DNA from 3 places in the Streptomyces sp. NPDC048370 genome. Region 1 is predicted to be linked to each of the others. Evidence: riboswitches for the same ligand, from Rfam matches in the RefSeq annotation. Region 1 holds a riboswitch; each other region holds the start of a gene.

Region 1 (7,034 bases):
AGCAGTACGGGTGCGTGGTCCTGTGCGCGGTCCGGGGCGGTCATTCGAAGGCCTCCGTCAGTCCGCGAGCGACGATGACGCGCATGATCTCGTTGGTTCCTTCCAGGATCTGGTGGACCCGCAGGTCACGGACGATCTTCTCGATGCCGTACTCGCTGAGGTAGCCGTAGCCCCCGTGCAGCTGGAGGGCCCGGTCGGCCACGGAGTACCCGGTGTCGGTGGCGAACCGTTTGGCCATCGCGCACAGCTCCGGGGCCCGGGGGTCGCCGCGGTCGAGGGCGTGGGCGGCCTGCTGGACCAGGGCGCGGGCGGCGGTGAGTTCGGTCGCCATGTCGGCGAGGCGGAAGCGGAGGGCCTGGGCGTCGAGGAGCCGCCGCCCGAACGCCTGCCGGTCGGCGAGGTGCGTGAGGCTGCGGTCGAGGGCGCTGCGCGCCCCGCCGAGGGAGCAGGCCGCGATCCCGAGCCGGCCGCCGTTCAGGCCGTTCATGGCGATGCGGAAGCCCTGGCCCTCGCCGCCGAGGAGCCGGTCGGCAGGAACCCGGACCGCGTCCAGGACGACCTGGCGGGTGGGCTGGGCGTTCCATCCCATCTTCCGCTCGTCGGGCCCGAAGGAGAGCCCGGGGTCGTCCTTGTCGACGAGGAAGGCGGAGACGCCGTCGGCGCCGTCGCCCCCGGTGCGGGCCATCACCAGGTACAGCTGGGAGGCGCCCGCGCCGGAGATGAACTGCTTGACCCCGGTGAGCACCCAGTGGTCCCCGTCGCGTACGGCCCGGGTGGTGAGGGCCGCGGCATCGGATCCGGCGCCGGGTTCGGTGAGGCAGTAGCTGGCCAGGTCGTCCATGGCGCACAGGCGCGGCAGCCACCGCAGGCGCTGGGCCTCGTCGCCGTAGTGGTCGACCATCCAGGCGACCATGTTGTGGATGGAGAGGTAGCCCGCGATGGACGGGCAGCCCGAGGCGAGGGTCTCGAAGACGAGGACGCCGTCGGAGCGGGTGAGGCCGGAGCCGCCGGACTCCTCGCGGACGTAGACGCCGCCGAGTCCGAGTCCGGCGGCCTTGCGCAGGACGTCGACGGGGAAGTGCTTGTCGCGGTCCCAGTCCAGGGCGTGCGGGGCGAGGTGGTCCTGGGCGAAGTCGAGGGTGGTCTCGACCAGGGCCCGCTGATCCTCGGTGAGCAGGGTCGTGGTCATGGTCGCTCAGCCCATCGTGGGGAGGGTGAAGCTCGCGCCGTCGCGCAGCCCGGCGGGCCAGCGCGAGGTCACGGTCTTCGTGCGGGTGTAGAAGCGGATGGCGTCGGGGCCGTGCTGGTTCAGGTCGCCGAAGCCGGACCGCTTCCAGCCGCCGAAGGTGTGGTACGCCACCGGCACCGGGATGGGCACGTTGACGCCGACCATGCCGGTGTCGACGCGCCGGGTGAAGTCCCGTGCGGTGTCGCCGTCACGTGTGAAGATCGCCACGCCGTTGCCGTAGAGGTGCTCGCTCGGCAGTCGCAGGGCCTCCTCGTAGTCGGCGGCGCGGACCACGCAGAGCACGGGGCCGAAGATCTCCTCCTGGTAGACGCGCATCTCCGGGGTGACCCGGTCGAAGAGGGAGGCCCCGGCGAAGAAGCCGCCCTCGTGCCCGGGGAGGACGAAGTCGCGTCCGTCGACGACGAGTTCGGCGCCCTCCTCGACCCCGATGCCGACGTACGTACGGACCCGTTCGACTGCGTCCGGGCCGACCATCGGGCCGAAGTCGGCGTCCGGGTCGTCGCTGCGGCCGATCCTCAGCGCGCCGATGCGCTCCTTCAGCCGGGCGACGAGGGCGTCGGCGGTCTCCTCGCCGACGGGGACGGCGACCGAGATGGCCATGCACCGCTCGCCGGCCGAGCCGTACCCGGCGCCGATGAGGGCGTCGACGGCCTGGTCGAGGTCGGCGTCCGGCATCACGATCATGTGGTTCTTGGCGCCGCCGAAGCACTGGGCGCGCTTGCCGTGGGCGGCGGCGGTGGCGTAGACGTGCGCGGCGACGGGGGTGGAGCCGACGAAGCCGAGGGCGGCGACGCGGGGATCGTCGAGGAGGGTGTCGACGGCTTCCCTGCCTCCGTTGACGACGTTGAGCACGCCGGGCGGCAGCCCCGCCTCCAGGAAGAGTTCGGCGAGCCGCAGCGGTACGGACGGGTCGCGTTCGGAGGGCTTGAGGATGAAGGCGTTTCCGCAGGCCAGGGCGGGGGCTGCCTTCCAGAGCGGGATCATCGCGGGGAAGTTGAACGGGGTGATCCCTGCGACGACGCCGAGGGGGGCGCGCAGGGAGTGGACGTCGATGCCGGTCCCGGCGTTGTCGGTGAACTCGCCCTTGAGCAGGTGCGGGATGCCGGCGGCGAACTCCACGACCTCCAGGCCGCGTTGGAGGTCTCCGTGGGCGTCGGCGACGGTCTTGCCGTGCTCGGAGGAGAGCAGCCTGGCCAGGTCGTCCTTCTCCTGCTCGACCAGCTGGAGGAAGCGCAGGAGGACCCGGGCGCGGCGCTGCGGGTTCCAGGCGGCCCAGTCGCGCTGCGCCCGGGCGGCGTCCGCGATGGCGGCCTCGGTCTCGGCCCGGTTGGCCAGCGGCACGCGGGCCTGGACCTCGCCGGTGTTGGGGTCGTACACGTCGCCGTAGGACCCCGAGGTTCCCGGGGTGTGCCTGCCGCCGACGAAGTGGGTCAACTCGCGTACGGGGGTGGTGTCTTGTGCGCGGACCATGAATGCCTGCTCTCGTCAGGTGATCCGGATGGCGCGCCGGAGGACCACCGCGACCGCGCGCACGCCGGGAGGCGTGGGCGGGACGGTGGGGGGTGCGGCGCGAGAGCGCGAATGGCGGAGGCGCCGTCAGGTCCTGACGGGCCTGCGGTGGTGGGATCCTTCTCGACGGACTCCTCGACGGGCGGGAGCCCGTCGGCCGGATCCGCTGGGAGTGTGCGGGCGCACCGATGCCATGCGTGTCAGCTCCATCCTCGTGGACAACACGGAACATCCCGCGGCCGGTATCCTGACTCCCGGATCAGCGCGCGCCGTCCGCCTTCCCGACAGCGGACTGTCAGTGGCGTGCTGCTCGACGGCGTACTCCCCGGTCACAGTGGCGGGACCGCGCCGGAATCACACCGGCTTCCCTGCACCGCGGGCCTTCGCCGCGACTATATAGTTGGACGTCCTAGTAAATCCACCCCCGGGCGGGTGATCACCCGCGGCTCCATCCCTAGAACGGATGCCGTCGGCGCTTCAAGACCTACCCGCAATGGGCAAGGTCACAGCGGTGCCACGACTACCGTTTGAGCGAGCTGACCTAACATCCGAGCATGACTGTCCTTCCCGACGACGGGCTCTCCCTAGCCGCCGAATTCCCCGACGCATCCCGTGAACAGTGGCAGCACCTGGTGGCCGGGGTGCTGCGCAAGTCGGGCAAGGACGTCGAGGGGCCGGCGGCCGAGGACGCCCTGTCCACCGCCCTGGAGGACGCGCTCCGCGTCCGTCCCCTCTATGCCGCCGAGGACACCGCCCCCGAGCCCGGCCTCCCCGGTTTCGCCCCGTTCGTCCGGTCCGGCCGCGCCGAGGGCAACACAGCCGGCGGCTGGGACGTACGCCAGCGACACACGACCCCCGACGCCCCGACGGTCCTCGCCGACCTGGAGAACGGCGTCACCTCGCTCTGGCTGGTGGTCGGCGAGGGCGGCTTCCCCGTCGGGCGTCTGGGCCAGGTCCTGGAAGGCGTCTACCTCGACCTCGCGCCCGTCGTCCTCGACGCGGGCCAGGACGTGGAGGAGGCCGCGCGGGAACTGCTGCGGCTTTACGAGGAGCGGGGCGTCGCCCCGGAGGCGGCGCGCGGCAACCTGGGGGCGGACCCCCTCGGCCTGGAGGCCCGCACGGGCCGGCCGTACGACTTCTCCCCCGCCGCCGGGCTCGCCCGGCGCTGCGTCGAGGAGTACCCGGGCCTGCGGGCCCTGACCGTGGACGCACTGCCGTACCACGAGGCCGGCGGCTCGGCCGCGCAGGAGCTGGGGTGCGCACTCGCGACCGGCGTCACGTACCTGCGGCAGCTCACGGAAGCGGGACTCACGGTCGAACAGGCCCTCGGGCAGCTGGAGTTCCGGTACGCGGCCACCGCCGACCAGTTCCTCACGATCGCCAAGTTCCGTGCCGCGCGCAGGCTCTGGGCCCGGGTGGCCGAGGTCAGCGGGGCGAGCGGCGCGGGCGCGCAGCGCCAGCACGCGGTGACATCCCCGGTGATGATGTCCCGCCGCGACCCCTGGGTGAACATGCTCCGCACCACCGTGGCCACCCTGGCCGCGGGCGTGGGCGGCGCCGACTCCGTCACCGTACTGCCCTTCGACCACGCGCTCGGCATGCCGGACGCGTTCGCGCGGCGCATCGCCCGTAACACCTCGACCATCCTCATCGAGGAGTCGCACCTCGCACGGGTCATCGACCCGGCGGGCGGCTCCTGGTACGTGGAGCGCCTGACGGACGAACTCGCCCACGCGGGCTGGGAGTTCTTCCAGACGATCGAGAGCGCGGGCGGCCAGGCCGCCGCCCTGCGCTCCGGGATGATCGGCGACCGGCTCGCCGAGACCTGGTCGGCCCGTAGCGCCAAGCTCGCCAAGCGGCGCGAACCCGTCACCGGTGTCAGCGAGTTCCCGAACCTCGCCGAGAAGCCCGTCATCCGCGAGCCCGCGCCCGAGCCGCCCTCCGGCGGGCTCCCCCGGGTCCGTCGCGACGACGCCTTCGAGGCGCTGCGCGCCCGTTCCGACGCACACCTCGCCGCGACCGGCGCCCGGCCACGGATCTTCCTTGCCACGCTCGGCCCCGCCGCCGCGCACACGGCACGAGCCACGTTCGCCGCCAACCTCTTCCAGGCGGGCGGCATCGAGGCCGTCACCGGAGGCACCTTTGAGGAGAGCGGGGCGAGCGAGGCCTGCCTCTGCTCCAGCGACGCGCTCTACGAGGAGCAGGCGGAGGAACGCGCGCGGGAGCTGAGGACCGGGGGCGCGGGGCACGTGTTCCTCGCGGGCCGGCCCGGGCCGTACGCGGTCGACACCTATGTCTTCGCGGGCTGCGACGCGGTCGCCGTGCTCGCCGCCACCCTTGACCGGATGGGAGTGTCCTGATGTCCGTCCCCGACTTCTCCGGGATCGAGCTGGGTACCCCGGCCGCCGACGGAAGCGCCGACGAATGGCGTACGGCGGTGAAGAAGGCCGCCGGCGGTGACGACCTGCTCTGGGAGACCCCGGAGGGCATCGCGGTCAAGCCGCTGTACACCGGGCAGGACCTGGAGGGCCTCGACTTCCTCGGGACCTACCCGGGCATGGCCCCGTACCTGCGCGGCCCGTACCCGACGATGTACGTCAACCAGCCCTGGACGATCCGTCAGTACGCCGGTTTCTCCACGGCCGAGGAGTCCAACGCGTTCTACCGGCGCAATCTGGCGGCCGGTCAGAAGGGCCTCTCGGTCGCCTTCGACCTTCCCACGCACCGGGGTTACGACAGCGACCACCCGCGCGTGACCGGTGACGTCGGCATGGCGGGCGTGGCGATCGACTCGATCTACGACATGCGGCAGCTCTTCGACGGCATTCCGCTGGACAAGATGACCGTGTCGATGACGATGAACGGCGCGGTGCTGCCGGTTCTCGCGCTGTACATCGTCGCGGCGGAGGAACAGGGCGTACCGCCCGAGAAGTTGGCCGGGACCATCCAGAACGACATCCTCAAGGAGTTCATGGTCCGCAACACCTACATCTATCCGCCGAAGCCGTCGATGCGGATCATCTCCGACATCTTCGCCTTCACCTCGCAGCGGATGCCGCGCTACAACTCGATCTCCATCTCGGGCTACCACATCCAGGAGGCGGGCGCGACGGCCGACCTGGAGCTCGCGTACACCCTCGCCGACGGCGTCGAGTACATCCGGGCCGGGCGGGAAGCGGGCCTGGACGTGGACGCGTTCGCGCCCCGGCTCTCGTTCTTCTGGGCCATCGGCATGAACTTCTTCATGGAGATCGCCAAGATGCGGGCGGCCCGCCTGCTCTGGGCCAAGCTGGTGAAGCAGTTCGAGCCGCAGAACGCCAAGTCGCTCTCCCTGCGCACCCATTCGCAGACCTCCGGCTGGTCGCTGACCGCCCAGGACGTCTTCAACAACGTGACGCGTACGTGCGTCGAGGCGATGGCGGCCACCCAGGGCCACACCCAGTCGCTGCACACCAACGCCCTCGACGAGGCGCTCGCGCTGCCCACCGACTTCTCGGCGCGGATCGCCCGCAACACCCAGCTGCTCATCCAGCAGGAGTCCGGCACGACCCGCTCCATTGACCCCTGGGGCGGCAGCGCGTACGTGGAGAAGCTGACGTACGACCTGGCCCGCCGCGCCTGGAAGCACATCCAGGAGGTCGAGCGCGCGGGCGGCATGGCGCAGGCCATCGACGCCGGCATCCCGAAGCTGCGCGTCGAGGAGGCCGCGGCCAGGACCCAGGCGCGCATCGACTCCGGGCGCCAGCCGGTGATCGGCGTCAACAAGTACCGGGTGGACTCCGACGAGCAGATCGACGTGCTCAAGGTCGACAACTCCTCCGTACGTGCCCAGCAGATCGCCAAGTTGCGGCGGCTGCGCGAGGAGCGGGACGAGACCGCGTGCCGGGACGCGCTGGACGCGCTCACCCGGGCGGCGGGCGGCGAGGGCAACCTGCTTGAGCTGGCCGTCCGCGCGGCGCGCGCCAAGGCGACCGTCGGTGAGATCTCCGACGCCCTGGAGAAGGTGTACGGGCGGCACGCGAGCCAGATCCGTACGATCTCCGGTGTGTACCGCACCGAAGCAGGGCAGTCCCCGTCCGTCGAACGCACCCGCACCCTGGTCGACGCCTTCGCGGAGGCCGAGGGCCGCCGGCCGCGCATCCTGGTCGCCAAGATGGGCCAGGACGGCCACGACCGCGGCCAGAAGGTGATCGCCACCGCCTTCGCCGACCTGGGCTTCGACGTGGACGTCGGCCCGCTGTTCCAGACCCCGGGCGAGGTCGCGCGGCAGGCCGTC
Region 2 (7,034 bases), on a different contig from region 1:
GCAGTGGTTCCTCGTCCGGTCGGTCGACGCCCCGGACGCCCCCATGCCGGCCCGCACCGAAGTCCTCCTGGACCGGGGCCCCTTCACCCTTGACGGCGAGCGCGACCTCCTGCGCCGCCACCGCATCGACGTCCTGGTCACCAAGGACAGCGGCGGCGCGGCGACGTCCCCGAAACTCCACGCGGCCCGCGAGGCCGGCATCCCGGTCGTCGTCGTCCGCCGCCCACCGATCCCGGAGGGCGTGGAGACGGCCGCCTCCCCGGAGGCGGCGGCCGCTTGGGTGCAAGCCGGGTTCGTCGGGAGCTGACCGGCCCTGTTGGGCACGGCCGCTCCCGTGGCGGCCGCCTTGCCGTGACGGCTCCCGTCACGCCTCCGGGTAGCGCCTCGGCGTCCACGTGATCGTGCGGCCGTCGCCGCGTTCGACCGCCCGCGTCTGCGAGGAGCCGATCAGCAGCAACGTCCGCATGTCGACCTCGCTCGGCTCCAGGGCCTTCAGGGTCACCACCCGCACCGACTGCTCCGGGCCGCCGACGTCCCGCGCCACGACCACCGGGGTCTCGGGCGAGCGGAGTTCGAGCAGCAGCTCGCGGGCGGCCGCCACCTGGTGCGTACGGGACTTGGAGCCCGGGTTGTAGAGCGCCAGGACGAGGTCCGCCTCGGCCGCCGCGCGCAGTCGGGCGGCGATGACCTCCCAGGGCTTGAGCCGGTCGGAGAGAGAGATCGTGGCGTAGTCGTGGCCGAGCGGGGCGCCCGCCGCGGCCGCCGCCGCATTCGCGGCCGTCACACCCGGCAGGACCCGTACGGGAACGTCCGCGTAGGCGGGGTCGGACGCCACCTCCAGGACCGCCGTCGCCATGGCGAAGACGCCCGGGTCGCCGCCGGAGACGACCGCGACCCGCCGCCCGCGCCGCGCCAGGTCGAGCGCGAACTCGGCGCGCTCGGACTCGACCTTGTTGTCCGAGCCGTGCCGCCGCTGCCCGGGACGCAGCGCCGGGACGCGGTCCAGGTACGTGGTGTAGCCGACGAGGTCGTCGGCGTTGACGAGCGCGCCGCGCGACTCAGGCGTCAGCCAGGGCGCGCCCGCGGGCCCTGTGCCGACGACGACGACCTCGCCGCCGGTCTCCCGTGCGTCGGGCGTCACCGCGTCGATACGGGAGGGCAGCACGGCCACCGAGAAGTACGGGACGGTCTCCGGGTCGACCTCGGCGAGTTCGGCGGTCCGCTCGCCCGCCATGAACGCCCGCTCCACGTACCGCGCGTCCTCCAGCCGGCCCGCCCGCTCCAGGGCGCGCCGTACGGTCGGGAACGTGCGGCCGAGCTTCATCACGACCGCCGAGTCGGTGCCCGCGAGCCGGGCCGTCAGCTCGTCCTCCGGCAGCGTGCCGGGGATGATCGTCAGGACCTCCTCCGCCTCGCACAGCGGCTCCCCGAGCCGGGCGGCCGCCGCGCTGACGGAGGTGACACCGGGGATGACGGTGGTGTCGTAGCGGTGCGCGAGCCGCTTGTGCATGTGCTGGTACGAGCCGTAGAAGAGCGGGTCGCCCTCGGCGAGCACGGCGACGGTGCGACCGGCGTCCAGGTGGGCTGCGAGGCGGGCCGCGGCCTCCTCGTAGAAGTCGTCGAGCGCGCCCCGGTAGCCGCCGGGGTGGTCCGTGGTCTCGACCGTGAGCGGGTACATCAGCCGCTCCTCGATCTGGTCGCCGCGGATGTGCTCGGCCGCTATCGAGCGCGCGATGGAACGGCCGTGGCGGGCCGAGTGGTACGCGACGACGTCGGCGGACCCGATGGCCTTCACCGCGGCCACCGTCATCAGGTTCGGGTCGCCGGGCCCGAGGCCGACCCCGTAGAGCCGTCCGGGGGTGTGCGCGCTCATGCCTGGATCTCCGCTTCGTGGGCGAGGGCGTTGATCGCGGCGGCGGTCATGGCGCTGCCGCCGCGCCGGCCGCGTACGACGAGGTAGTCGAGGCCGAGCTGCTGCGCGGCGAGGGCGTCCTTGGACTCGGCGGCGCCGATGAACCCGACCGGGATGCCGAGGACGGCCGCCGGGCGCGGCGCGCCCTTGGCGATCATCTCCAGGAGGTGGAAGAGCGCGGTGGGCGCGTTGCCGATGGCGACGACGGAGCCTTCGAGGCGGTCGCGCCAGAGTTCGAGGGCGGCGGCGCTGCGGGTGGTGCCGAGTTCGGCGGCGAGCGCGGGCACGGACGGGTCGGAGAGCGTGCAGACGACCTCGTTGTCGGCGGGCAGTCGCCTGCGGGTGACGCCGCTTGCGACCATCTGCGCGTCGCAGAGGATCGGCGCGCCGGCGCGCAGGGCGGCGCGGGCGCGGGTGACGACCTGGGGGGAGTGGGCGATGTCGCGCACGAGGTCGGTCATGCCGCAGGCGTGGATCATGCGGACGGCGACCTGGGCGACGTCGGCGGGCAGACCCGCGAGGTCCGCCTCGGCGCGGATCGTGGCAAAGGACTGGCGGTAGATCTCCGCGCCGTCCTTCTCGTAGTCGAACATCCTGGTGCTCTCGCTCATCTCGTCGTGCGGGCCGCGGTCACGGCTTCGGGCAGGGCGGTACGGGGGGTGGGGACGCCGTCCACCAGGTAGTCGCCGCCGGCGGTGGCGAGGACGTCGGTCCAGTCGCCGTGCGGGTGTCCGCAGCGGCGCTCGCACCCGGAGAAGTGCACGGGGCGGCCGGGGAGGACGGGGAGGCCGTGGGCCGGGCCCGGGGCCGCGTCCGCGCGGACGTCCGCGAGGGACTTGGCGCAGCCGGGGAGCCCGGTGCAGGCGGTGATGCCGGCCCAGGGGGAGTCGGGGCGGGTGATGAGCCCGGCAGCGTCGAGGGCGGGCAGCCGGTCGACGCCCGCCCCGGCGACGACGACGCCGCGCCAGGGCGTGAGCCGCACCTCGTCGGCGGGGAGCAGGGCCCGCAGCTGGGCGGCGGTGAGACGCCCGAGGGGCGCGAGCACGGAGAGGGCGGAGGGGCCGAGGACGCCTGGGGAGGGGGGAGGGGCTTGGGGGAGTTCCGGCGCGGGTACGGGCTCCGCCGTCACCTCCGACTCCGCCACGTCCACCTCGTACCCCTCCGGGAGTTCCCGGACCCGCCAGGCCCCGGTCCCGGCCTTCCGCGCGGCGGCCAGGAACCCGCCCGCCACCGCCAGGGCCGCGCCGGGCGCGTCGGAGCTCGCGAGCCGGACGGCTCGCCCGCCGACGTGCAGCTGCGCCTCGCCGCCGTCCACTGCGACCAAGGTCACATCCCCGCCGAGCCCGGCGACGTCACCGCGCCCGTCGTCGAGGACGAAGAGGAATCGGCCGGAAAGTGCCGCCGCCCAGGGCGCGGCGCACAGGAGCGCGTCCAGCTCGCGGGCCCACAACTGCACGTTGGCGGCGCCGAGTCCGTCGAGGCCCGAGGCGGGGGAGGCGACGATGTTGCGGACGCGTTCGTGGGTGGGCGAGGGCAGCAGGCCCGCCTTGGCGAGGAGCGCCGCGAGCTCCGCCCCGCAGTCGTCGGCGAGGCCGCGCAGCTCGGCGTTGCCGCGTGAGGTGATGCTGAGCCGTCCGTCGCCCAGGGTCTCCGTGGCGTCCGCCAGGATCTCGACCTGACGGGACGTCAGACGACCTGCGGGCAGGCGGAGTCGGGCGAGGCGGCCGTCGTCGGCGGAGTGCAGGCGCAGCGCCCCGGGGCACGCGTCGCCACGGTCCCGTATGCGAGGTTCGCCCGGGTCGGGCGTCGGGGGCGGGGTGGGCGGCATGGCGGCGAGCATACCGACGGGCCACCGGGCGGCCACCAGGTGCGATCCGGCCGACGCGGCGACCGAGCCACCGGGCGGAAGCGTGCCGGACGGGGCGGCAGACCCCGGGCGGAAGCGTGCCGGACGCGGCGGCAGACCCCGGGCGGAATCGGGCAGGACGCGGCGGCCGGCCACCGGGCGGAAGCGGGCCTCGCACACCATCCCGCCCACAGCTCGCACCCGATCCGCCCGCAGCTCGCGCACGATCCCGCACGCAGCTCGCGGCCCATCCCGCCCGCAGTGTGATCCGGCCGACTCCGCCACCCGACCCGGCCCGTCGACCTCACGATCTACTATGCAGATCGGCATGGGGTCCCAGGACCCCGGGGAGGAAGCCCGGTGAGAATCCGGCGCGGTCCCGCCACTGTGAGCCAGGTCCCGCGAGGGACCGGGTGAGTCAGGAACTCCTGCCGTCCACACGACCACCCGGGGCGCGGACAACCCCGAGGAAGGCCTGCGCACGCATGCGAATTCTGTTGCTGTCGCACTCCGACACCGACCTGCTCAGCGCCCGCGCGGCCGGCGGTCCGGTCGAGTACCGGTTCGCCAACCCCTCCCGGCTCTCGCCGGACGACCTGCCCGGGCTCCTCGACGGCGCCGACCTCGTCCTCGTACGGCTCCTCGGCGGTCTGCGGGCCTGGGAGGACGGCCTTCAGGCCCTGCGGACGGCGGAGAAGCCGCTGGTCGTGCTCTCCGGCGAACAAGCCCCCGACGCCCAGCTGATGGAGGCCTCCACCGTCCCCGTCGGCGTCGCCACCGAGGCGCACGCCTACCTGGCGCACGGCGGCCCGGCCAACCTGGAGCAGCTCGCCCGGTTCCTCTCCGACACCGTGCTGCTCACCGGCCACGGCTTCGAGGCCCCGGCCGCCGCGCCGACCTGGGGTCCGCTGGAGCGCGAGCCGCGCGTCACGGACGGCCCCGTCGTCGCCGTGCTCTACTACCGCGCCCACCACATGAGCGGGAACACCGCCTTCGTCGGCTCGCTCTGCGAGGCGATCGAGGACGCCGGCGCCCGCGCCATGCCCCTGTACGTCGCGTCCCTTCGCGCCCCCGAGCCGGAGCTGCTCCGCCGCCTGCGCGGTGCCGACGCGATCATCACCACCGTCCTCGCGGCCGGCGGCACCAAGCCCGCCGAGGCGCAGGCCGGCGGCGACGAGGACGCCTGGGACGCGGGCGCGCTCGCCGCCCTCGACGTACCGATCCTGCAGGCGCTCTGCCTGACCGGTTCGCGCGCCGCCTGGGAGGAGAACGACGAGGGGCTCTCGCCGCTGGACGCCGCGAGCCAGGTCGCCGTGCCCGAGTTCGACGGCCGGCTCATCACCGTCCCGTTCTCCTTCAAGGAGATCGACGAGGACGGGCTGCCCGCGTACGTCGCCGACACCGAGCGCGCCGCCCGGGTCGCCGGGATCGCCGTCCGCCACGCGCTCCTGGGGTACATCCCGAACGCCGAGAAGAAGCTCGCCCTGGTCCTCTCCGCGTACCCGACGAAGCACTCCCGGATCGGCAACGCGGTCGGCCTGGACACGCCCGCCTCCGCGGTCGCGCTGCTGCGCCGACTGCGGGAGGAGGGTTACGACTTCGGCCCGGTCGAGGAGATCCCCGGCCTTGTCTCCGGCGACGGCGACGAGCTGATCTACGCCCTGATCGAGGCCGGTGGCCACGACCAGGACTGGCTGACCGAGGAGCAGCTCGCCCGCAACCCGGTCCGCATCCCGGCCGCCGACTACAAGCGCTGGTACGCGACCCTGCCGCAGGAGCTGCGGGAGGCCGTCGAGGAGCACTGGGGCCCGGCACCCGGCGAGATGTTCCTGGACCGGTCCCGCAATCCGGAGGGCGACATCGTCCTCGCCGCCCTGCGGCGCGGGAACCTGCTGATCCTCATCCAGCCGCCGCGCGGCTTCGGCGAGAACCCGATCGCGATCTACCACGACCCCGATCTCCCGCCGTCCCACCACTACTTGGCCGCCTACCGCTGGATCGCGGCGCGCGCCGAGGACGGCGGCTTCGGGGCGGACGCGATGGTCCACCTCGGCAAGCACGGCAACCTGGAGTGGCTGCCGGGCAAGAACGCGGGCCTGTCGGCCGCGTGCGGCCCGGACGCGGCGCTCGGCGACATCCCGCTGGTCTACCCGTTCCTGGTCAACGACCCGGGCGAGGGCACGCAGGCCAAGCGGCGCGTGCACGCGACCCTCGTCGACCACCTGGTGCCGCCGATGGCCCGCGCCGACTCGTACGGCGACATCGCGCGCCTGGAGCAGCTGCTCGACGAGTACGCGCAGATCTCCTCCATGGACCCGTCCAAGCTGCCCGCGATCCGCGCGCAGATCTGGACGCTGATCCAGGCGGCGAAGCTCGACCACGACCTGGGCCTGGAGGACCGCCCGGAGGACGACGGCTTCGACGACTTCCTGCTGCACGTCGACGGCTGGCTCTGCGAGGTCAAGGACGCCCAGATCAGGGACGGTCTGCACGTCCTCGGCGGCGCGCCGGCCGGGCCCGAGCGCGTGAACCTGGTCCTCTCGATCCTGCGCGCCCGGCAGATCTGGGGCGGTACGCAGGCCCTGCCGGGTCTGCGCGAGGCCCTCGGCCTCGACGAGTCGGCCGCGACCCGGACCACCGCCGACGAGGCGGAGGCGACGGCGCGCGAGCTGGTCGAGGCGATGGAGGCGGCCGACTGGTCCGTGGACGCGGTCGCGACCGTCGCCGAGGGGTACGGCCCCGACGTCGTCGCCGTGCTGCGCTTCGCGTGCGAGCAGGTCGTCCCGCGCCTCGCCGCGACGACCGACGAACTCACCCACGCCGTCCACGCGTTGAACGGCGGATTCGTCCCGGCCGGTCCCTCGGGATCGCCCCTCCGGGGCCTGGTCAACGTGCTGCCGACCGGCCGCAACTTCTACTCCGTCGACCCCAAGGCCGTCCCCTCGCGTCTCGCGTGGGAGACCGGCCAGGCGCTCGCCGACTCGCTCCTGGAGCGCTACCGCTCCGACAACGGCGAGTGGCCGACGTCCGTCGGCCTCTCCCTCTGGGGTACGAGCGCGATGCGCACGGCCGGAGACGACGTGGCCGAGGCGCTCGCGCTACTCGGTGTCCGCCCCACCTGGGACGACGCCTCGCGCCGCGTGAACGGCCTTGAGGCGATCCCGCTCGCGGAGCTGGGCCGCCCGCGCATCGACGTCACGCTGCGCATCTCGGGCTTCTTCCGGGACGCGTTCCCGCACGTCATCGGGCTCCTCGACGACGCCGTACGGCTGGCGG
Region 3 (7,034 bases), on a different contig from region 1:
TCAGGTGCAGCTTGGTCAGCGCGCCCCGGGGCCGTACGGCGCCGGTCGTCCTGCCGTGCTCGGTACGGGCCCGGGAGCGGCGCCCGGCCGCGCCCTCGCCGAGCCCGGGCACGCTGAGCATCTTCGTACGGAACGGCTCGGCGGCCCTGACCGCGGCCCGCTCACCGGCGCCGCCCGACCCCTGCGGGGCGGGCGCGGGCGCCTCGGCGGGCGCCTCTTCGGGAGCCGAGTCCTGCGGAGCCGAGTCCTGCGGAGCCGTACCCTCCGGCCCCTCGCTCTGCGGCGGCACACCGCCCCCGCCGCCACCCGGGCCGCCGGGGCCCTCCGGTCCGGGGTCCGGGTCCTCGTCGCCCTCGTCCTCGCCCTTGAACTGCTCCAGCGTCTCGTCGAGCTTGTCCTCGTCGAGCCCCGGCGCGTCGAAGGGGTTCCGCCGCCTGCGGTGGGGGAGCGCGAGCAGCGCCGCCTGCCGGACGTCCTCGGAGGTCACCTCGGTGCGTCCGGCCCAGGCGGCCAGCGCGGTCGCCGTCCGGGCCATCACGATGTCCGCGCGCATGCCGTCCACCTCGAACGTGGCGCAGGTCGCGGCGATCTGGAGCAGGGCCGCGTCCCCGAGCACCACGCTCGGCAGCAGCTCGCGGGCCGCGACGATCCGCTCCCGCAGCGCGGTCTCCTCGCCGGCCCAGCGCGCGGCGAACGCGGTCGGGTCGTCGTCGAAGGCGAGCCGCCGACGGACCACCTCCACGCGCTGCTCGGGCTCGCGGGAGGCCGCGACCTCGACCGTGAGCCCGAAGCGGTCGAGCAACTGCGGCCGCAGCTCGCCCTCTTCGGGGTTCATCGTGCCGACGAGAAGGAAGCGGGCCGCGTGCCGTACGGAGACGCCTTCGCGCTCGACGTACGAGGAGCCCATGGCGGCGGCGTCGAGGAGCAGGTCGATCAGGTGGTCATGGAGGAGGTTGACCTCGTCCACGTAGAGGATCCCGCGGTGCGCGTCCGCGAGCAGCCCGGGCTCGAAGGCCTTCACCCCCTCGGCGAGGGCCCGTTCGATGTCGAGCGCACCGACGAGCCGGTCCTCGGAGGCACCGACGGGGAGCTCGACCATCCGCGCGGGTCGGGCGTCGGCGCCCGCGGTCTCGTGCGGCCCGTCGGGGCAGTGCGGATCGGGCGCGGCCGGGTCGCAGCTGAACCGGCAGCCCGCGACCACCGCGACCGACGGCAGCAGGTCCGCGAGCGCCCGCACGGCCGTCGACTTGGCGGTCCCTTTCTCGCCGCGCACGAGGACACCACCCACCGCCGGACTCACCGCGTTGAGCAGCAGCGCGAGGCGCAGGTCGTCCATGCCGACGACGGCGGTGAACGGAAAGCGGGTGCTCATCGGGTGGTCCTCTCTTCGAGTTCGCTCGGTTGGTGTGGGTGCGCTCGCAGGGGTTTCGAGGTGGCGGGCCGACGCAGTGCCCGAAGCCGCCGACGCTGAGCAACCGCCCACAGGGGCCACCCGCACTTCTGCTCTCCTGGTTGCACGCGCGGTGCGGGTGGGAACGACAGCCCGGCCGGAGGCCGGGCGCACCCCCCACCGGGCCGCACTCGCGCCCCACCGCCCCCACTCACGGCGCCCCCGGCGGCACGAACCGCAGCCCCGTCGGCGCCCCGTGCTCGATCAGCCGCAGCAGCGCGTTCGTGTCCGCGTGCTCCTCGATCAGGTCGCCGAGCCGGTCCAACTGCTCCTCGCGGAGCGCCCCGAACGACGTGTCCGGCGCCGGGACGAAGCGCCGCCCTGCCGCCGCCGCGACCTCCCGCAGGAACGCCCGGCGGAAGCCGTCGCTCTCCAGGGAGCCGTGCCAGTGCGTGCCCCAGACCGCGCCGACCCGGCACCCGTCCAGGAAAGCCTCCCCGCCGAGCACCTCGGCGACCCCGTGGTGGATCTCGTACCCCTCGACCCGCTCACCGAGCGCCTCGCCGACCGGCCGCGCGAGCGTCTTCTCGGCCGCGAACCGGACCCGTACGGGCAGCAGCCCGAGCCCGTCGACCGTGCCGGCCTTCGACTCGACCTCGTCCTCGATCCGCTCCCCGAGCGCCTGGAAGCCGCCGCAGACGCCGAGCACCGGCCGGCCCTCCGCGGCCCGCCGCGCCAGGGCGTCCGCGAGACCGCGTTCGCGCAGCCAGGCCAGGGCCTTCACCGTGCCCCGGGTGCCGGGGACGACCACCAGGTCCGCGTCGACGAGCTCCTCGGCCCGGTCCACGAACCGGACGACGACGCCCGGTTCGGCCGCCAGCGCGTCCACGTCGGTGAAGTTCGACATCAGCGGTACCGCGCAGACGGCGACCCGCAGCACGTCCTCGCCGACCGGCGGCGCGACGACCGACTCGCGGACCGCGCCCCGCAGGGAGACGCGCAGGCCGTCCTCCTCGTCGATGCCGAGCCCGTGCGCGTACGGCAGCACTCCGAACGTCCGGCGCCCGGTCAGGTCGTGGAGCATGTCGAGCCCCGGCTCCAGCAGGGTCACGTCGCCGCGGAACTTGTTCACGAGATAGCCCGCGATCAGCTCCTGGTCCTCGGGCGCGAGCAGCGCCGTCGTGCCGAAGAACTGGGCGAACACCCCGCCCCTGTCGATGTCCCCGACGACGAGGACGGGCAGCCGCGCGGCCCGCGCGATGCCCATGTTCACGATGTCCGTGCGCCGCAGGTTGATCTCGGCCGGACTGCCCGCCCCCTCGCAGATCACGGCGTCATACGTGCCCCGCAGCTCCTCCAGGCACGCCATGACCGGCTCGAAGAGCTCCTTCTGCCGTCCGCCGTGGTAGCCACGCGCGCTCAGCTCGCCGACCGGCTTTCCCATCAGGACGACCTGGCTGGAGCGGTCGCTGCCCGGCTTCAGGAGGACCGGGTTCATCAGCGCGGTCGGCTCGACCCTGGCCGCCTGCGCCTGCATGGCCTGCGCCCGGCCGATCTCCGCGCCCTCACGGGTCACGAAGGAGTTCAGGGACATGTTCTGGCCCTTGAACGGGGCGACCTTCACACCCTGCCGGACCAGCCAGCGGCAGATGCCCGCCGTGACGACGCTCTTGCCCGCGTCGGAGGTGGTCCCGGCGACGAGCAGCCCCCCGCCCCTCATACCGTCCTCCGCTTCACCGCGCGCGCCTTCAGCGCGCCCGCCACGATCCGTCCGCCCACGCAGGCCGCGAGCGTAAGCCCCGTCACCCGGCGCGAGAGCCGGACCGCCCGTTCGATGTCCGCGACCTCCACGGCCCGTCCCTCCCCGTTCAGTACGGGCCGGTGCTCGACCCGGCCGCCGTACGACAGCGTCCCGCCGAGCCGTACCCCGAGCGCCCCCGCGAAGGAGGCCTCCACCGGTCCTGCGTTGGGGCTCGGGTGCTTGGCCGCGTCCGCCCGCCAGGCGCGCACCGCCCCGCGCGGATCCCCGCCCGCCACGGTCGCGAGCGCGGCGGTCAGCCGGGCGCCCGGCCAGCCGGCCACGTCGTCGAGCCGGGCCGAGGCCCAGCCGAAGCGCCGGTACCGCGCCGACCGGTGGCCGACCATCGCGTCCAGGGTGTTCACCGCCCGGAAGCCGACCAGGCCCGGAACACCCGCGACCGCCCCCCAGACCAGGGCTCCGACGACCGCGTCGGAGGTGTTCTCCGCGACGGACTCCACGACCGCGCGGGCCATCGCAGGACCGTCCAGGGAGTGCGGATCGCGCCCGCAGAGATGGGGGAGCCGCTCGCGGGCGACCTCCAGGTCGCCGGCGGCCAGCGCCCCGCCGATCGCGCGGGCCTCCCGGCCCAGGCTCGTCCCGCCGACGACGGCCCAGACGGCGGCTGCGGTCAGCGCGGCGGAGGCCCTCGGGTGGTCACGTACCGTACGGGCGGCCAGGGCGGCGGCGCCCGCGGCGCCCGTCACGCAGACGGCGGTGTGCAGCGCGCCCCACCCGCGGTGGTCGCGCCGGAGCAGCTTCTCGACGGCCCCCGCGGCCCGCCCGAAGGCGGCGACCGGATGGCCGCGGCGGGGGTCGCCGACGATCAGGTCCGCGGCCAGTCCGGCGGCGGCGCCGTACGCGAATACACCTGTGGCTGCGTTGCGGCCGGGCATGGCGCTGTGTCCTCACTCAGGGTCCGCGCCCCGGCTCGACGTGACCGGCGGCGAGAGTTCCTGGCTCCCGGGGGTTCGACTCCCCGGTCACAGTGGCGGGACCGCGCCGGATTCGCACCGGGCTTCCTCTGCTTGCCGCCGTAATGGCCCCGGAAGTCCACCACGTGTACGAAGACCCGTCAACTCACGCTTGACCTGCGGCGGGACAGTGTGCGAAGCACCACACGGCCTGCGATCGGCCCTCGTGAAACGACGACCGGGCGGGCCGCACCCGAAGGTGCGACCCGCCCGGTCGTCGAAGCGGGACCGTCGTCAGACGACGATCAGATAGATGCCGTACGCGACGGCCGCCGCGCACAGCGCGAAGCAGGCGTACGCGCCGGTGCGCGCCATGGCCGCCGAGCCTCCCTGGGCCGCGGCCTGCTCCTGCTTGGAGAGGCCGATGATGCCGAGGGTGAAAAGGCCCACGAGGGCGACGGTCGCCACGAGGCTGACTCCGAAGACGGAGCCGAGAGCTGCCCAGTCGATCTTCATGTCGTTGGTTCCTTACACCGCGGCCGGGGCGGCGGGGGCTGCCGGGTCCGTGGGGGCCGGCGAGGGGATGGTGGTCTTGAGGTGCTCGTCCGCGACGGCGGCCACGGAACCGGCCGGGGCCGGCGGGGCGACGGCCGCGATGGCGGTGGTCACGACGCCCGCGGGCTCGCCGTCGATCTCGTCGGCCGTGACGTTGTGGTGGTCGACCGGCTTGCGGCGCGAGAGCGCCCAGATGACGGCCGAGCCGGCGACGAGGAGGACCGCGACGGCGGCGACGCCCCAGGGGCCCTGCTTGGTGAGGAACTCGGCGCCCGCGCCGACCAGACCCGCGGCGGGCAGGGTCAGGCCCCAGGCGACGAACATCCGGGTCGCGGTCGACCAGCGGACGACACCGCCCTTGCGGCCGAGGCCCGCGCCCATCACGGCGCCGGAGCAGGACTGCGTGGTGGAGAGGGAGAAGCCCAAGTTGGACGAGGCCAGGATGACCGTCGCGGCGCTGGTCTGGGCGGCGAAGCCCTGCTGCGGCTGGAGGTCGGTGAGGCCCTTGCCCATGGTGCGGATGATGCGCCAGCCGCCGAGGTAGGTGCCGAGCGCGATCGCGACACCGGCGGCGACGACGACCCACATCGGGGGGTTGGAGCCGGGGGCGAGGACGCCGCCGGTGACCAGGGCGAGGGTGATGACACCCATCGTCTTCTGCGCGTCGTTGGTGCCGTGCGCCAGGGAGACGAGACCGGCGGAGGCGATCTGGCCGGCCCGGTAGCCCTTGGCGGTGGACTTCGTGTCCGTCTTCGCACCGATCTTGTACGTCAGCTTGGTGGCCGCCATCGCGGCGAGGCCGGCGACGAGCGGCGCGGCGATCGCGGGGATGAGGACCTTGCTGACCACGGTCGAGCCGTTGACGGCCGACCAGCCGGCCGACATCACGGCCGCGCCGATCAGTCCGCCGAAGAGGGCGTGGGAGGAGCTGGACGGCAGACCGAGGAGCCAGGTCAGCAGATTCCAGAGGATGGCGCCGACGAGCGCCGCGAAGATCACTTCAGTACGAATGCCCTGTTCGTTGATGATCCCGCCGGAGATCGTCTTGGCGACCTCGACGGACAGGAAGGCACCGACCAGGTTGAGCACGGCGGACATGGCCACCGCGGTCTTGGGCTTGAGGGCACCGGTCGAGATGGTCGTCGCCATCGCGTTGGCGGTGTCGTGGAAACCGTTCGTGAAATCGAACACGAGAGCTGTCACGACCACAATCGCGAGCAGCAGCGTGATGTGTTCCATTTACCCAGGCAATCGTTTGACGTCAGTGGCTGGACGAACGTAGGCAACCTGAGTGAACGGAAGGTGAACTGGGTCGGGCGTTGTGGTGTCCCAAATCGGGTTCCAGTCATTCCGCTTGAGTCGTCGAGGGGTCTCTCGTGAACGCTCTGTCCACGATGTGGGCACCGTGCGACCCCGGGTAATCCGTGCCGTCACCGGACACGGGGGACATCGCCCGCTTCGCCCCCGCTCGCCCGTGTCAGCCCGTGGACGGGCCCGGAGGGCCGTCATCCCGCCGGGGGACCCCGCAAGGAGATCCACGTCACTCTCACAGGGGACGGCCACGGTCGGCTTCGTCCGGTGGCGGCCCGGGCCCGACCTCTCGACACTGAGACCGTGCGCCCGGCTACAGCGACGGCAGCGGCCGTCACCACTCTGCTCGGTGCCGGAGCGGCCGCGATCGCGGCCGGCCGGTACGCCGGCGACGTCACCCTCAAGGCGACGTCCGGACGGCCCCTGCCCGGCGACCCCCGGCTCACCGTGCACGCCACGGGACCCGGCCGGGTCACCCTGACCCGCAGCCTCGCCTCCCTGCGCCCCGGTACGTACGGGATCGAGGGCCCAGGCGTCCACGCGGTCGTCGGCCCGGTCCTCGACCGCGTGCCGCACACCGCGGACACCGTCGTACGCCGCCTCGAACGCGTCGAGCACGGCGACCTGGGGCCCGGCGCCCGCGTCCGGCTCACCCCCGAGCTGCACAGCGGCACCCCGGAGACCGCCCTCGGCGTGGCCCAGGAGGACGTGGAGATCCCCGGCGAGCTCGGCTCCCTGCCCGCCTGGCTCGTCCCGGGGGCGCGCCACACCTGGGTCGTCGCCCTGCACGGCATCGGCACCACCCGCAGACACCCCCTGAACCTCGTCCCCTTCCTCACCCACCGGCAGATCCCCGTCCTCTGCCTCTCCTACCGGGGGGACGAGGGCGCGCCCCCGTCCCCGGACGGCCTCGGCCACCTCGGCGACTCCGAGTGGCGCGACGTCGACGCCGCCGTCCGCTACGCCGTCCGCAGGGGCGCCCAGCACGTCGTGCTGCTCGGCTGGGGGACCGGCGCCTCGATGGCCCTGCACGCCGCCGCCGAATCCGGCGTACGGGACGTCATCC

What was found. Region 1 has a riboswitch for cobalamin ahead of ACGFYP_RS02625 (CoA-acylating methylmalonate-semialdehyde dehydrogenase). Riboswitches for the same ligand answer to the same signal wherever they lie in the genome.
Region 2: it holds a riboswitch for cobalamin, as region 1 does, so the genes downstream of both, cobN (cobaltochelatase subunit CobN) here and ACGFYP_RS02625 (CoA-acylating methylmalonate-semialdehyde dehydrogenase) in region 1, are expected to answer to the same signal.
Region 3: it holds a riboswitch for cobalamin, as region 1 does, so the genes downstream of both, ACGFYP_RS31105 (cobalamin biosynthesis protein) here and ACGFYP_RS02625 (CoA-acylating methylmalonate-semialdehyde dehydrogenase) in region 1, are expected to answer to the same signal.

What each region holds. Positions count from the first base shown of each region.
Region 1 is NZ_JBICYI010000001.1:621,288-628,321, forward strand. It holds gene ACGFYP_RS02615 (enoyl-CoA hydratase/isomerase family protein) at 1-44, opposite strand, end outside; gene ACGFYP_RS02620 (acyl-CoA dehydrogenase family protein) at 41-1,189, opposite strand; gene ACGFYP_RS02625 (CoA-acylating methylmalonate-semialdehyde dehydrogenase) at 1,196-2,719, opposite strand; cobalamin riboswitch at 2,978-3,164, opposite strand; gene ACGFYP_RS02630 (methylmalonyl-CoA mutase family protein) at 3,313-5,118, shown strand; gene scpA (methylmalonyl-CoA mutase) at 5,118-7,034, shown strand, end outside.
Region 2 is NZ_JBICYI010000003.1:407,363-414,396, forward strand. It holds gene ACGFYP_RS09210 (cobalt-precorrin-6A reductase) at 1-307, shown strand, start outside; gene ACGFYP_RS09215 (precorrin-2 C(20)-methyltransferase) at 365-1,873, opposite strand; gene ACGFYP_RS09220 (precorrin-8X methylmutase) at 1,870-2,505, opposite strand; gene ACGFYP_RS09225 (cobalamin biosynthesis protein CobG) at 2,520-3,752, opposite strand; cobalamin riboswitch at 4,068-4,207, shown strand; gene cobN (cobaltochelatase subunit CobN) at 4,244-7,034, shown strand, end outside.
Region 3 is NZ_JBICYI010000019.1:102,209-109,242, forward strand. It holds gene ACGFYP_RS31095 (putative cobaltochelatase) at 1-1,372, opposite strand, end outside; gene ACGFYP_RS31100 (cobyric acid synthase) at 1,602-3,110, opposite strand; gene ACGFYP_RS31105 (cobalamin biosynthesis protein) at 3,107-4,084, opposite strand; cobalamin riboswitch at 4,118-4,254, opposite strand; gene ACGFYP_RS31110 (hypothetical protein) at 4,397-4,618, opposite strand; gene ACGFYP_RS31115 (anion permease) at 4,631-5,896, opposite strand; gene ACGFYP_RS31120 (alpha/beta hydrolase) at 6,272-7,034, shown strand, end outside.